Regions from separate parts of the Priestia sp. FSL W8-0524 genome, predicted to be linked through region 2. Evidence: riboswitches for the same ligand, from Rfam matches in the RefSeq annotation. Region 2 holds a riboswitch; the other holds the start of a gene.

Region 1 (6,635 bases), 1.6 Mb from region 2:
GTTCTCCGCTGTGATTACGGATATCAAGCGTTGCTAAATGAAATCCAAACAGCTCAACTTGGCGAATTAATTTACACAAGCTTTTCAGCTGATAATCTTGAGGCTGATGCTTTTGCAAGCTATCTTTGATGAGAAACAAATCTTGTAAAAGTTCTTCCGACCTTTGATAACCTGCTTCCGACTCTCCAACTAAATTTAATTTATGAAGCATAATCGTAAGCTTGCAGCGATATACTTCGTGTTTGATTCTCCATCGCTTTTTCTCAGGCAGCAGCGATATTTCTTGATTAATAGAATCAAGAAGATTATCTGAAACTGCGACTCTTTTTGTAGACTGACTTAACCTTTGTCTCAATTGAGTAAGCGACTCTTTATATTTACGAATAGCTAACTTCCTTTGTTTGACAAGCGTTTGCCACGTTACTTTAGGAGTTACGTTTGGATTTCCATCTCGGTCTCCGCCAATCCATGAACCAAATCGAAGAATATTAGGCACTTTCCAATTTTCTTCGGGGTAATTCTCCTGCAATGAATTTTCCAATTCCTGATGAAGTTGAGGAAGCACTTCAAATAACGTTTCATCAAAATAATATAATCCATTGGATACTTCATCCATTACGGTTGGCTTGCGATCTCGCAGTTCATTTGTTTGCCATAAAATTAACACTTCGCTAAACAGTCTTTCTTCAATTTCTGTACGTTCACGTTTTGTTAACGTTGAATTATCCAAGTTTTTCAGAAGCTCAGCCATTCGTTTATGAATATCAAGGACACTTCGTCTAGTGGCTTCTGTTGGATGTGCCGTGATGATAAGCTCAAGTGATAAAGTTTGAAGCAAGTTAGCAATTACATCTGGCGCCACGCCATTATTTTTAAGCGAAACAACGGCGCTTTCCAATGAACCCGGCTGCATAATAGAATCTTCTTGCTGCTGATATTCCCGTCTGCGACGAATTCGATGATTTTGCTCTGCAATATTAACTAAATGAAAATAAACGGCAAATGCCCGAATAACCTGCGCGCGCATCGGCTGTTCAAGAGTAACGATTTCATTTTTTATTTCTTTATAGATGGCTTCATCTTTGTTTTCTCTAAGTGATTTTGCCACTTCGCGTATTTTTTCTACTTTGTTGAGCAGTTCTTCTCCACCTTGGTGAACCAGAACTTTCCCTAACAATTGACCGAGAAATTTCACATCACGGCGCAGGGCAGTGCTGCTGTTTTGTCTTTCTGCTGCTTCTACTGTTACCATTAGACACGACACCTTTCTTTATAAATGTTGTACTTTTTAAACTTTTTAGAAAATTATATTAAATTCATATTACCATGAACGAAAATAAATTTCATATAATTTTGTTTCCTCCTCTCGATTAGGAGGAAAGATTCATCAAATATAAAAAAGAGGATGAGGCATAACGAAATGAATCCAATCCTAAGACGAACAAATGGGATACATAAGCTGAACCGCTTGTGACACCGCAGTTGATTGGAAGACTTCACCTCTCCTTTCAATCAACTGCTAGAAAGAACGAAACAGCTGAAACCTACTTTCACCATAACAAAAAAAACGAACCACTAATCAAACGTGCTGATCAGTGGTTCGTTTTTCACTTGAGCTAAAATACTTTTCAGCCTCTCTTTTATGCTACCAAGGTTGTCCTAAATCCAACACTGAGGCTAGTTCATTGCTTTTTTTACGCACTTGTTTACGTGTGGCAGCACGATCTGCCCCCGTTTGAAACAGATATTTTTCTTCTTCTGTTTCTGGAATAAGCTCCGGTACTGCGCGGGGCTTTCCATCATCATCCATTGCCACAAAAGTTAAAAATGATGTAGCTGCAATTTGACGCTCCCCGGTTTTTAAATTTTCTTTAATCACTTTCACAAACACTTCCATGGATGAACGACCTGTCCATGATACGTATGACTCCAAACATACAGAATCCTGAGGCGTAATAGGGTGCAGAAAGTGAATAGAGTCTGCTGAAGCCGTCACACACTCTGTACGGCTGTGACGATAAGCTGAAATGGACGCAATCATATCAATATCACTCATTAATTTTCCGCCAAATAACGTATTGTGATTATTAATATCATTAGGGAAAATGCGGCTCGTTCGAACGGCCTTTGTATCTTTACAATAATTTGCTTTCATTAGTAAGAACCTCCATTGATGCCTATCATAATAAGAATAAAAGAATGAATGAACCTATACTAGCATATTTCGATAAATTTAGCTTTACAAAAAACTCGTTGATTTATTTACAGAAAACAAAAAAGAGGTTGAGACATAACGAAATAAATCCAATTGAAAGACGAACAAATGAGATACATGAGCTGGACTGCTTATGACACCGCAATTGATTTCCGTGCAAGGCTTCGCTTTCCGCGGGCGGGCGCTGAGCCTCCTCGTCGCTTACGCTCCTGCGGGGTCTCACCTGTTCCGCTTTTCCCGCAGGAGTCTTCGCCTTGCCCTCCAATCAACTGCTAGAAGGAACGAAACAAATAAAACGATATGCACCATCGCAAAAAAACGAACCACTCATCAAACAGATTGATGAATGGTTCGTTTTTTACTTGGGCTCAACTATTTTTGTCCTAGCCTCTTTTTTGTCTATCGAATGTAGCTTGATCCAAACGTTTTACCTAAAGAGTCACTGTATAGGTCACTTGACTTCACAGTCCATTTCCCATCTTCTTTCACCATAAAAATTCGTAGCGGACGACTTCCTTCTTTCGTTTCTAATTCATTTACAATATCTTTGAATTTAGAAGCCGCAAACTCTTCAGAGTGTTTTGTATCGTAATCTTTTGTTTCATCTGTATATGCTCTCTTAAGCTGCGATACGTATGAATATAAGTCTGATAAATTAACAGTAGTGTACTCCACTTCTACTACAGCTTTATTATTTGCATTGGCAATCACATTTGTCTTTACGCTTGCTTTTTCTTTCAAAACATCTTTATACATGTTAAAAAAATCTTTTTTTGCTTTATCGGTTAAACTATTAGAAAACGCACCTTTTAATTCCTCATTAAACGCTTTTTTCTGTTCTTCTATGACAGCTGTTTTGTCCGCTGTTACATATTTATCATAATCTACATTTTCTTTGTTTAAGTAAAGAACTTCCGTGTAAGCTTGCAGAGCTTTTTCTGGGTCTTGCAGCTTATTATAGCTTTTCGCGTATTTCTTCGTATCCAGTGTTAATGTTACTTCGTCAATTTCTTCATCATAATCAGATGATTTTGGCTGAAGCCCAATTTTGTACTTTTTATCTTTTTTGACTTCAAAGACGAACATTAATTTTTTTTGCTTCCCAGCGCCAATCTTGTCAGATGAACTGCTTTCTAGTCCAAGTTCCCTACTGTTCACTCCCGTTTTTGGAGATAATTGTTCATCTCCTTCATATAAATACACACCGTCGTAATCCGATAAAGATATACTGTTTTTGGATACATTTTTCACTTTTAAATCAACTTTCAACAGCCCCTTTTCTTCACTTGTAGCTCCTTCATCACTATCTACTAAAATATAAGAAGCGCTGTCAATAGATGCTTCAATCGCCTTATTTTTAGCCGAAGTGGATCCTCCCGTTTCCTTAGAACTGTTACAAGCCGCTAATACTAGCATAAGTACAAAAACCAAAGCCAAAACATTCATTTTTTTCACAGCTGCCCAATCCCCTTTATTTTGTTTTTTTAGAACTTTATCCCAAATAAAGGTTCCCTCTGTGTAAATCCTTAAACCTTAAAATCTATGTTTTTTACAATATTTTGATAAAAACTAAGTCTAAATTCTCCATTCATCTAAATAAAAACACGAGCACCGGCTCGTGTTTTTTATTTAGATTTAAAATTTTCTTGATTGATTTGTTCAGCTTCTTTCATATATCGGTTAGATTTGCCACTTTTAATTCCCCAGTAATAAAAGGCTAATGATACGCAAGCAATCACTAGCATATCCCATCCGAAAGGTAAAATATTTTTGCCTCCGAATTTTTCGCTTCCTATGTAGGAAATAAAAATCATGCACGCTAAATAGATAAGCATCCAAGCCCCGGTTAAAAATTCTTTTTTAAAGCCCACCCATTTATTTTTCGCTTGGTAATAAAAATAAACTGGCAGGCCAATTGCCATAATAAAAATCACTTCACCTGTAAGTGGCCACCTTGCCCAGTAAAGCGTCAAAGAAGCAAAAACGAAGCTGCATGGCGCAATAACTGATGCCCCTTTTAAATAAAATGGACGGTAAAAGTGTGAAGCCGTTTTTCTTAATGTTATAAGCGCTACAGGGCCCATAATATAGGAGATAAGCGTCGCTACTGAGATCACTTCTGCTAAGACACCCCATCCTCTAAATAAAAAGAGAAACAAAAAGCAGGCTGCTAAATTTAGCCACATAGCTGGGCGCGGGACATTGTAAAGTGGATGAAGAGTACCAAATATCTTTGGCAAATATCCATTTTGCTGCATCCCGTATAACATTCTAGAAGTCGTTGCCGTATATGTAGCACCTGTGCCGGAAGGAGAAACAAATGCATCTGCGTATAACACAATTGTTAGCCAGTTAATTCCAAGCGCAATCGCTAAATCAGCAAAAGGAGAATTAAAATTCAAATGATTCCATCCATTCGCAATTGATGACGGACTTACTGCTCCGATAAAAACAATTTGTAATATAATGTATACAATTCCAGCAATAAAAATTGAACCAATTACAGCTACCGGAATCGATTTATTAGGTGACTTTGCTTCTCCTGCCATATTTACAGGACTTTGAAACCCGTTAAATGCAAACACGATACCTGATGTTGCCACTGCCGTTAAAACACTCGCCCATCCGTAAGGTGCTACCCCATGCTCACTTGAAAAGTTCCCGCTATGAAAACCAGCAAAAAATAAAGCCCCTGCCGTTAAACCAGGAATAATTAATTTAACAATCGTAATAAATGAGTTTGCTTTAGCAAAGAGATTTACCGTCCAATAGTTCACAAAAAAGTAAATGAATAATAACAGAGACGCAACTGCCAACCCCTTGGACGTTAAAATGCCATTGTCTACTAATTCATGAGTCCAGCGAGCCCATTTCCACGGCCAAGTACTCATATATTGCACAGATGCAATAGCCTCCACTGTTATCGTTGAAGCGATTGAAATCCAGTTAGCCCAAGCAGCCAAAAATCCAATAAATGATCCGTGTGAATACTGAGGATATTTAACCATCCCCCCTGCTTGCGGAAACATCGCGCCCAGTTCAGCGTACGATAGGGCAATGGTCAAAATAACTACCATTCCAATAACCCATGAAAAAATAGCCGCTGGTCCTGCAATTTGAGCTGCTTTCCATGCTCCAAACAGCCATCCTGAACCGATAATCGAACCTATACCTGTCATGGTTAAAGCAAATGTTCCCATCTTCCTTTGCATATTGCTCATCCAAATCTACTCCTCTTCCCTAGGAAAATAAAAAAAACACTTGCGAAATTTTCTCAAGTGTTTGCCCAGGCGCGCGGCTTATACGCTATATGCTCCCCCATGGTCATCCATGTTGCGCCAGTCACATATAGGAATATATTTTTTATCAGTATATAACATTCATTACTATTACTCAATACACAAAAATGTTTACATTACTTTTACAAAAGTAATGAATTATTCGTAAAATTCCGAATAAATCTTCTTAAAATCTCTTCCTAATTACAAAAAACAATTAAAACTCTAACCTTGCTTATTATTTGATTCTTTTACTTCACGATCATATCATCTTCTAAAAATTATATTAATATATATTATTCATTTACAAAATACGAATTAACATCTATATATCCATAGAATTCTTGCACTAGCCCCTTTACTTATATACAATATGAAGAAAAGATACTAAAGTAAACTGCCCACCACTTAGCTACGCTTGAAGTGGGAGACATCTTTTGGGAAAACGTTAACACCTACATATCATGCACTTCGCAACGAATGAAGTACTTCGAGCAAACTTCTCTGTTTACGCAAGCAAAAAACAGGGAAAATTACGAAAAAAGATTGTTAGAGGGATGCTTATGAATTATGCAAATGTAAAAGTTCTTTATTTTGATGACGACGGAACCATTCCAAATCACCCTCGTCTTCCAGTTTTGTTGTATGAACACGTATTTATTAGTAAGAAAGAGAAAGTAGAGAGCATTTTTAATTCTCACAACTGGAAAAACAGCTGGGTAGGCGGCATATATGATTTTCACCATTACCACAGCAATTCTCATGAAGCACTAGGTGTAATTAGCGGATCTGCACGCTTAAAACTAGGTGGACATATGGGAGAAAATATCGTGGTGCATGCTGGGGATGTACTCGTACTCCCTGCAGGTACAGGACATATGCGTCTGCAGTCAACTGCTGATTTTAAAGTGGTTGGAGCTTATCCAGAGGGCATGGATTACAACTTACGAACAGGAAAACAAACGGATCGCCCTCACGTATTTGATGAAATTGCACAAGTACCTATTCCTACAACAGATCCTGTTTATGGCGACAAAGGACCATTGACAGAGTGGTGGAACTAGACAAGCACTTATTGTCTAGTTTTTTTATTTGCTCGTTTTTATAGCTTCCATAAATCTATATTTGAACATACAAATTCT
Region 2 (6,635 bases):
ATTAATGGTCCATAAAAGTATACCTTTACTCGATACACGGATATACTTAATCAATCCTTTAAGTTTTGCAGCGCTTTATAGTTTTTTTAATACTCATCTATAATAAAATACTCATCACAAACTTCATCAAAATCGTTCTCTTCGTGTAATTCTATTTCTTGATTTTTAGATATCTCGTTTTTTTGTGTAAATAGTTTAAAAAACTTGTTTAACATTGCTCCACCTCATATAAATTATTCATACATTCAGTATGATTAATTTATATGAAGCCAGTATGAATTGAAGCTTAAGATAATTTGAAGTTAGATATTAACGTGAGATGTTAAGCGTGTTTACTTCTCTTTGGTTCTATCCATAATCGAAAGAAAAAATGCAAACTATAAAAAAGAACTTTGCATGCTGCTGCAAAGTTCTTTTTTGTACCATCGTTAAAAGTTATTCAGTTAACAGTCCTTCTTACGCTTTTTTTCAAACCATCCATAGGCAATTTCAGCTTCGATTTCTTTATTTCCTGGAGAAACTAAGAAAATAACGTATGAACCGTTGTTTGGAAAGATAAATTTGCCGTCTTCATCGCTTACTAATGTACTTTTCGGCGGAACAACACGGTTAAATACGTTTACCCCTTTAGCAGGAACGCCTTTTACCATTTCTGCAAATTTAATTTTCCCTTTTGGCTTTGAACGTATTGTAGTATTTGCTGGACTCACATTATCTGAAGTTGTTCCTTTTCCAGGGGGGATAGAATTAAACCAAATTTCAGCAGTAAAAGGTTCGTTTGAATAGTTAGTGATAGTAAAAGCATTCACAAATAAATCTACTCCGGAGCCGGAAGGGTTCACTAATCCGCCCCAAGCGTTTCTGTTTCCACCAAAACGAATAGGCTCAGTTTGTCCAACAAAATAGTCTCCTTTTAACGATTGATATAAAGGATTAGGTATATTAACCGCTTTAATATACGGTTTGTTCGACTCATAACTTGACATACAATCACCCCCTTTTTTGTACTATATTTTATGAAGTTTTTCGATAAACGCTTGGACAAGTGTATATATAAACGAAAAAAAGATAGACACCCTCTTGTGCCTACCTTTTTCTATCACTTTTCCAAAATGAAATTTCACTTTTTTCTTTTCTTCCTAGTACTCTTGTCTATACCTGGTGTATAAAGGATTGTTTCGTTACTTTATCGTCCAATGTTTATTTAATCCGTCTACTATCCCTTCTTAAAGTAGTAATCACCTATTCTTTTGTAGTCATAAAATGAAGAATCCTTACCTTTTTTTCACAATACTCAATAATTTCATAACAGGTTGTGAGGATATCATGTCTAGACAGTTCTATTTCATCCAATACAAACTTTGAAAGCTGCTTTTGCAGAACCTCCAGCTTTTTGCTGTCTTCTTCATCGATCCACAGTCCTTCCGTAATACATACATCTGCTAGTTTGTTAATAGATTGAGCCGTCCAGTTTAAGCCGGCTGAAGAAACGGTTATTGTCAGTAAATCATTTTTTATAGCTAAAATAACCTGACACACATGGGTATAGGCATCAACTTTCTTTTGGATAAATGCTTTGCGAAGCTCTTTCTTGTATTGCTCTTTCGACACCGCTATAGTTACGACAGACGTAATGAAAGTTCCTGCCAGCGCGATGAGTGATCCTATCAAAATCCCTATCATTTCTCCTGACAAAACGTTCACCTCTTTAAAGGTATTTCTATATGCTATGGGAATGAAGGAAATGATATGAAGATAAGTACCATGTAAAAACAGCCCTAACTTAGAAAAGTTAGGGCTGAAACACTAAAATAGGATGATAACCAAATTAGATAATGCGACTTGTAATAATTCCTTCAATTTGACCAATTTTTTCTTCTAGCTCAGGCACAATCTCGTCACTTACTTGATTGTCAATATCGATCATTGTATACGCATATTCACCGCGGCTTCTGTTCACCATATCTGCGATGTTTAAATTGTAGTTTGAGAATACTTGCGTAAGTTGTCCTACCATATTCGGTACGTTGTGATGGAAAGCAGCTACGCGTTTTTTCCCAGTGTAAGGAAGAGATGCATTCGGGAAGTTCACTGAATTTTTAACGTTTCCTGTTTCTAAGAAATTTTTCACTTGACGTGCTGCCATTACCGCACAGTTTTCTTCTGATTCTTGAGTTGATGCCCCTAAATGAGGAATTGGCACAACATTTTTCATGTTCAAGACATTTTGATTTGGAAAATCTGTAATATATCGACCAACTTTTCCACTTTCAAGAGCAGCTTTCATATCTTCTTCGTTTACAAGCTCACCGCGTGAGAAGTTCAAAATATGAACATCTGGTTTCATGATGCTAAACGTCTCTTTATTGAAAACACCTTTTGTATCGTCCGTTAATGGAACGTGAACCGTAATATAGTCAGATGCTGCAAATAGTTCTTCTAGAGACATTGCACGCTGTACGTTGCGAGACAAATTCCAAGCTGTATTAACAGAAATGAATGGATCAAAACCAATTACGTCCATATCTAAATCAAGCGCGTCGTTTGCTACAAGAGCACCAATTGCACCTAAACCAATAACGCCTAATGTTTTACCTTTGATTTCTTTTCCAACAAACTGTTTTTTACCTGCTTCAACTAACTTAGGAATTTGATCACCTTGGCCGTCTAATCCTTTTGTCCATTCAACTCCAGCAAATAAGTTACGAGAAGAAGCCATAATTGTAGTTAAAACCATTTCTTTTACTGCGTTTGCATTAGCTCCTGGCGTATTAAATACAACGATACCTTGCTCCGTGCAAGCGTCCACCGGTATATTGTTAACCCCTGCTCCAGCTCGTGCAATAGCTTTTAAATTTTGGTCAAATGCCATGCTGTGCATGTTAAAGCTACGCACGACAATCGCATCTGGATTTTCGCTGTCGTTGTCAATTTGATAACCTTCTTGATTAAAAACATTTAGACCTTTTTGTGCAATGTTGTTTAATGTTTTGATTGTTTGTACTTTTTCTAATGTTAATGTGCTCATTTTGTACTCTCCTCTGATTATCATCGTAGTTTTACATGTTTTTACCTTTGGATAAAGGAACTTCATTTTTAATTTTTTTAAAAGTCTGGTTTTTTAGCCTACATGTCTGATAACTTCTATATCCTCTCCCCCTAAACAGAAAGAGGTAAGAGATATGTATTAATCCCTTACCTCTGCCCAGGCGAACGGCTACGTCACTATATGCTTCCTCACGGTTATCCGCGTTTCGCCAGTCACATATAGTCTTTGAAATTAAGTATATTCTAGCAAACTCTTTCAGAACGTTCAACCTTTTTTTAAAAGTTTGCTTTTTTCAGTCTAATTTTTAATCTCTTTGGTGAATCTCCTAATATATTGACAAATACCCTAATACATGTTAAATAAAAAGAGTGATTAGCACTCTATCTATTCAAGTGCTAATTATTTTGTAAGCCCTATTTGGAAAGGAGAACTTCTTATGTCAAAAAAAGAATTTAAAGCCGAATCAAAGCGATTATTAGAGATGATGATTAATTCCATCTATTCTCAAAAAGAAGTATTTTTGAGAGAACTTCTATCAAATTCAAGCGATGCAATCGATAAAATTTATTACAAAGCTTTAACAGATGACTCCTTGCGTTTTAACAAAGAAAGCTATTACATAAAAGTAACACCCGATAAAACTAACCGTACCTTAACCATTACAGATACTGGAATTGGCATGACGCAAGAAGAGCTTGAAAGCAGCTTGGGCACGATTGCGAGAAGCGGTTCTCTTGCATTTAAAAACGAAAATGAAACAAAGGATGGGCACACGATTATCGGCCAATTCGGCGTTGGGTTTTACGCAGCGTTTATGGTGGCAGATGTCGTAACGGTGATTAGTAAAGCGTTAGGCAGCGATGAAGCCTATAAATGGGAATCTACTGGTGCTGATGGTTATACAATCGAACCTTGCGACAAAGAAACGGTTGGGACTCAAATCATTTTGAAAATTAAAGAAAATACAGAAGATGAAACGTATGATGAGTATCTAGAAGAGTATCGTTTAAAAGAGATCATTAAAAAGTATTCAGACTTTATCCGCTACCCGATTAAAATGGACATAACGGAAAAACGGCCTAAAGAAGGTTCTGATAACGAGCTAGAAGATTGTACAGAAGAACAAGTTATCAACAGTATGGTACCGATCTGGAAGAAAAATAAAAATGAATTGACTTCAGAAGACTATGAGCAGTTTTATTCAGAAAAGCGCTACGGATTTGATAAACCGCTCACTCACCTTCATATTAATGTGGATGGAACGATTCGCTACAATGCTATTTTATTTATTCCAGAAAATAGTCCGTTTGATTACTACTCAAAAGAATTTGAAAAAGGGCTTGAACTGTATTCAAACGGAGTCTTAATTATGAATAAATGTGCAGATCTTCTTCCAGACTACTTTAGCTTTGTAAAAGGTATGGTAGATTCTGAAGATTTATCTCTTAATATTTCACGTGAAATTTTGCAGCAAGACCGCCAGCTTCAGCTGATTGCCAAAAACATCGGCAAGAAAATCAAAAACGAATTAAAAAGCTTGCTTAAAAACGAACGTGAAAAGTACGAGAAGTTTTATGAATCATTTGGCCGCCAGCTAAAATACGGCGTTTACAGTGACTTTGGCAGCAACAAAGATGTATTAAAAGACCTGCTTTTATTCTATTCTTCTACAGAGAAAAAGCTCGTAACACTAAACGAGTATGTATCGCGCATGCCTGAGGATCAAAAGTATATCTATTATGCATCAGGCGAATCATACGACCGAATTGAAAAGCTTCCTCAAGCAGAATTGGTTGCAGATAAAGGATACGAAATTCTGTATTTTACAGAAGATATCGATGAATTTGCGATTAAAATGTTAATGACGTACGAAGAAAAAGAATTTAAATCTGTTTCGAGCAGTGACTTAGGGATTGAAGCAGAAGAAGAACAGCTCAATGAGTCTGAGGAAAAAGAAAATAAAGAGCTATTTGACTATATGAAAAAAGCTTTGGCGGGAAAAGTAGGAGATGTGCGCGCGTCTAAACGTTTAAAAACACACCCCGTTTGCTTATCAGCTGATGGTGAAGTAACGATTGAAATGGAGAAAATTTTAAGTGCTATGCCTGACAATCAGCATGTAAAAGCAGAAAAAGTGTTAGAAATTAACGTAAATCATGATGTATTCGCTTCTTTAAAAGATGCATTTGAAAATGACAAAGAGAAATTAGACCTTTATACAAATTTATTATATAACCAAGCTCTTTTAATTGAAGGCTTATCTATTAGTGATCCCGTTGAATTCACAAATGATATTTGTAAAATTATGATATAAAAATCAGGCGCAGAATCATTCTGCGCCTGATTATATGTATGGCATAATAAAAGTAGTTATATAGTAAGAAGCGATAAAAATGGGTACGGGCAGTTCTTCTGTTACTCTTATTGAGTGTTTTCCTTGTTTAAAATGAAAAAGGTCTGATTTAAACTCCGCGACTTTTTCTCTTTTTTGATTAAAAATACATGCTTCCTCTACAGCTTCATGACTACTTAACATGTAGACGTTATTTCCCCATCTAATTTCTTGTGCTCCTTCGTTTTTAATTATTCCCTTACCTAATAGATCCCCCACTGTTTTTCCATTTTCTTTTATCACCCACCGGTGTTTTTTCACGTGATCAATAAACACCGTTCTTCCTTCCCATTGAACTTGTACATGTACCTTTAAGCCGCAGGAAAAGATAGGAAACCAAGAAATAGAATCTAACACTGGAAGTCCATCACGAGTTAAAAAATCAATACTTTTAGTCCACATGTTTTTATGCACTCTCTTAAGCTGTCCGACATTTTCTCCATTTTCATTTGTAACTGCTACGGTCTTTCCCGCTGATTTAAAATAGGGAAGATAAAAAATATATTCTTGCATATAGGCCTCCAAAGATTCTGTACCTTATATTATATTAACAGCATGTACATAGTTATGTTTCTATCTTTCATATAGTTCGTTTGTTTCTTTTGATTTCTTACTTTGTTTAAATTGGCTTTGATTTTCTTTTAAATGCTTTAGTAAAGCAACAATCAAGAAACTAACAATCACAAGAAGAAGCCAAGAGCTAATTTTACTTATATGAACCATTGTCCACTGCTGCTGTTGATCTGGATACTGCCATGCTCCGAAAAATGTTGCGATATTTTCAGCGATCCAAATGAAAAAGCCAATCAGTACAAAAGACAATACTAAAGGCATGCGATATGTACGTTTGTTAACCGTAAAATATACAAAAGTTCGATAAAAAATAAGTAAAGTAAAAAGTTTTAAAAACCAGCGGAAGTCGTAAATAAAATGATGCGTGAAAAAATTAAGGTAAATAGCCATACTTAGTATAATGACAATCCACGTAGAAGGCCAATTCGTAAGCTTTAATTCAAGCCTTCTCCACACTTGGCACATGTAGCTGGCTACACTAGCATACATAAATCCGCTGTACAGGGGAACTCCCCAGACTTTAGTGAAAGCTTTTTCTGGATAGCTCCATGAGCCCATATGAACTTTATAGAGTTCTAACGTTAGTCCAATTAAATGAAATACTGCAATGACTTTTACTTC

The links. A riboswitch is a leader RNA that binds a small molecule or an ion and turns the genes downstream of it on or off. The one in region 2 is predicted to bind ZMP and ZTP.
Region 1: linked by a shared signal. The riboswitch ahead of NST66_RS02605 (APC family permease) and the one ahead of NST66_RS10640 (phosphoglycerate dehydrogenase) in region 2 are both predicted to bind ZMP and ZTP.

Annotation. Positions count from the first base shown of each region.
Region 1 is NZ_JBBOUG010000001.1:512,728-519,362, reverse strand. It holds gene ppc (phosphoenolpyruvate carboxylase) at 1-1,252, opposite strand, end outside; gene NST66_RS02620 (acyl-CoA thioesterase) at 1,646-2,155, opposite strand; gene NST66_RS02615 (hypothetical protein) at 2,347-2,484, opposite strand; gene NST66_RS02610 (DUF5105 domain-containing protein) at 2,615-3,661, opposite strand; gene NST66_RS02605 (APC family permease) at 3,841-5,436, opposite strand; ZMP/ZTP riboswitch at 5,493-5,571, opposite strand; gene NST66_RS02600 (cupin domain-containing protein) at 5,958-6,557, shown strand.
Region 2 is NZ_JBBOUG010000001.1:2,122,074-2,128,708, reverse strand. It holds gene NST66_RS10650 (DUF6143 family protein) at 444-986, opposite strand; gene NST66_RS10645 (hypothetical protein) at 1,243-1,704, opposite strand; gene NST66_RS10640 (phosphoglycerate dehydrogenase) at 1,829-3,028, opposite strand; ZMP/ZTP riboswitch at 3,197-3,275, opposite strand; gene htpG (molecular chaperone HtpG) at 3,486-5,363, shown strand; gene NST66_RS10630 (tubby C-terminal domain-like protein) at 5,394-5,954, opposite strand; gene NST66_RS10625 (DUF817 domain-containing protein) at 6,015-6,635, opposite strand, start outside.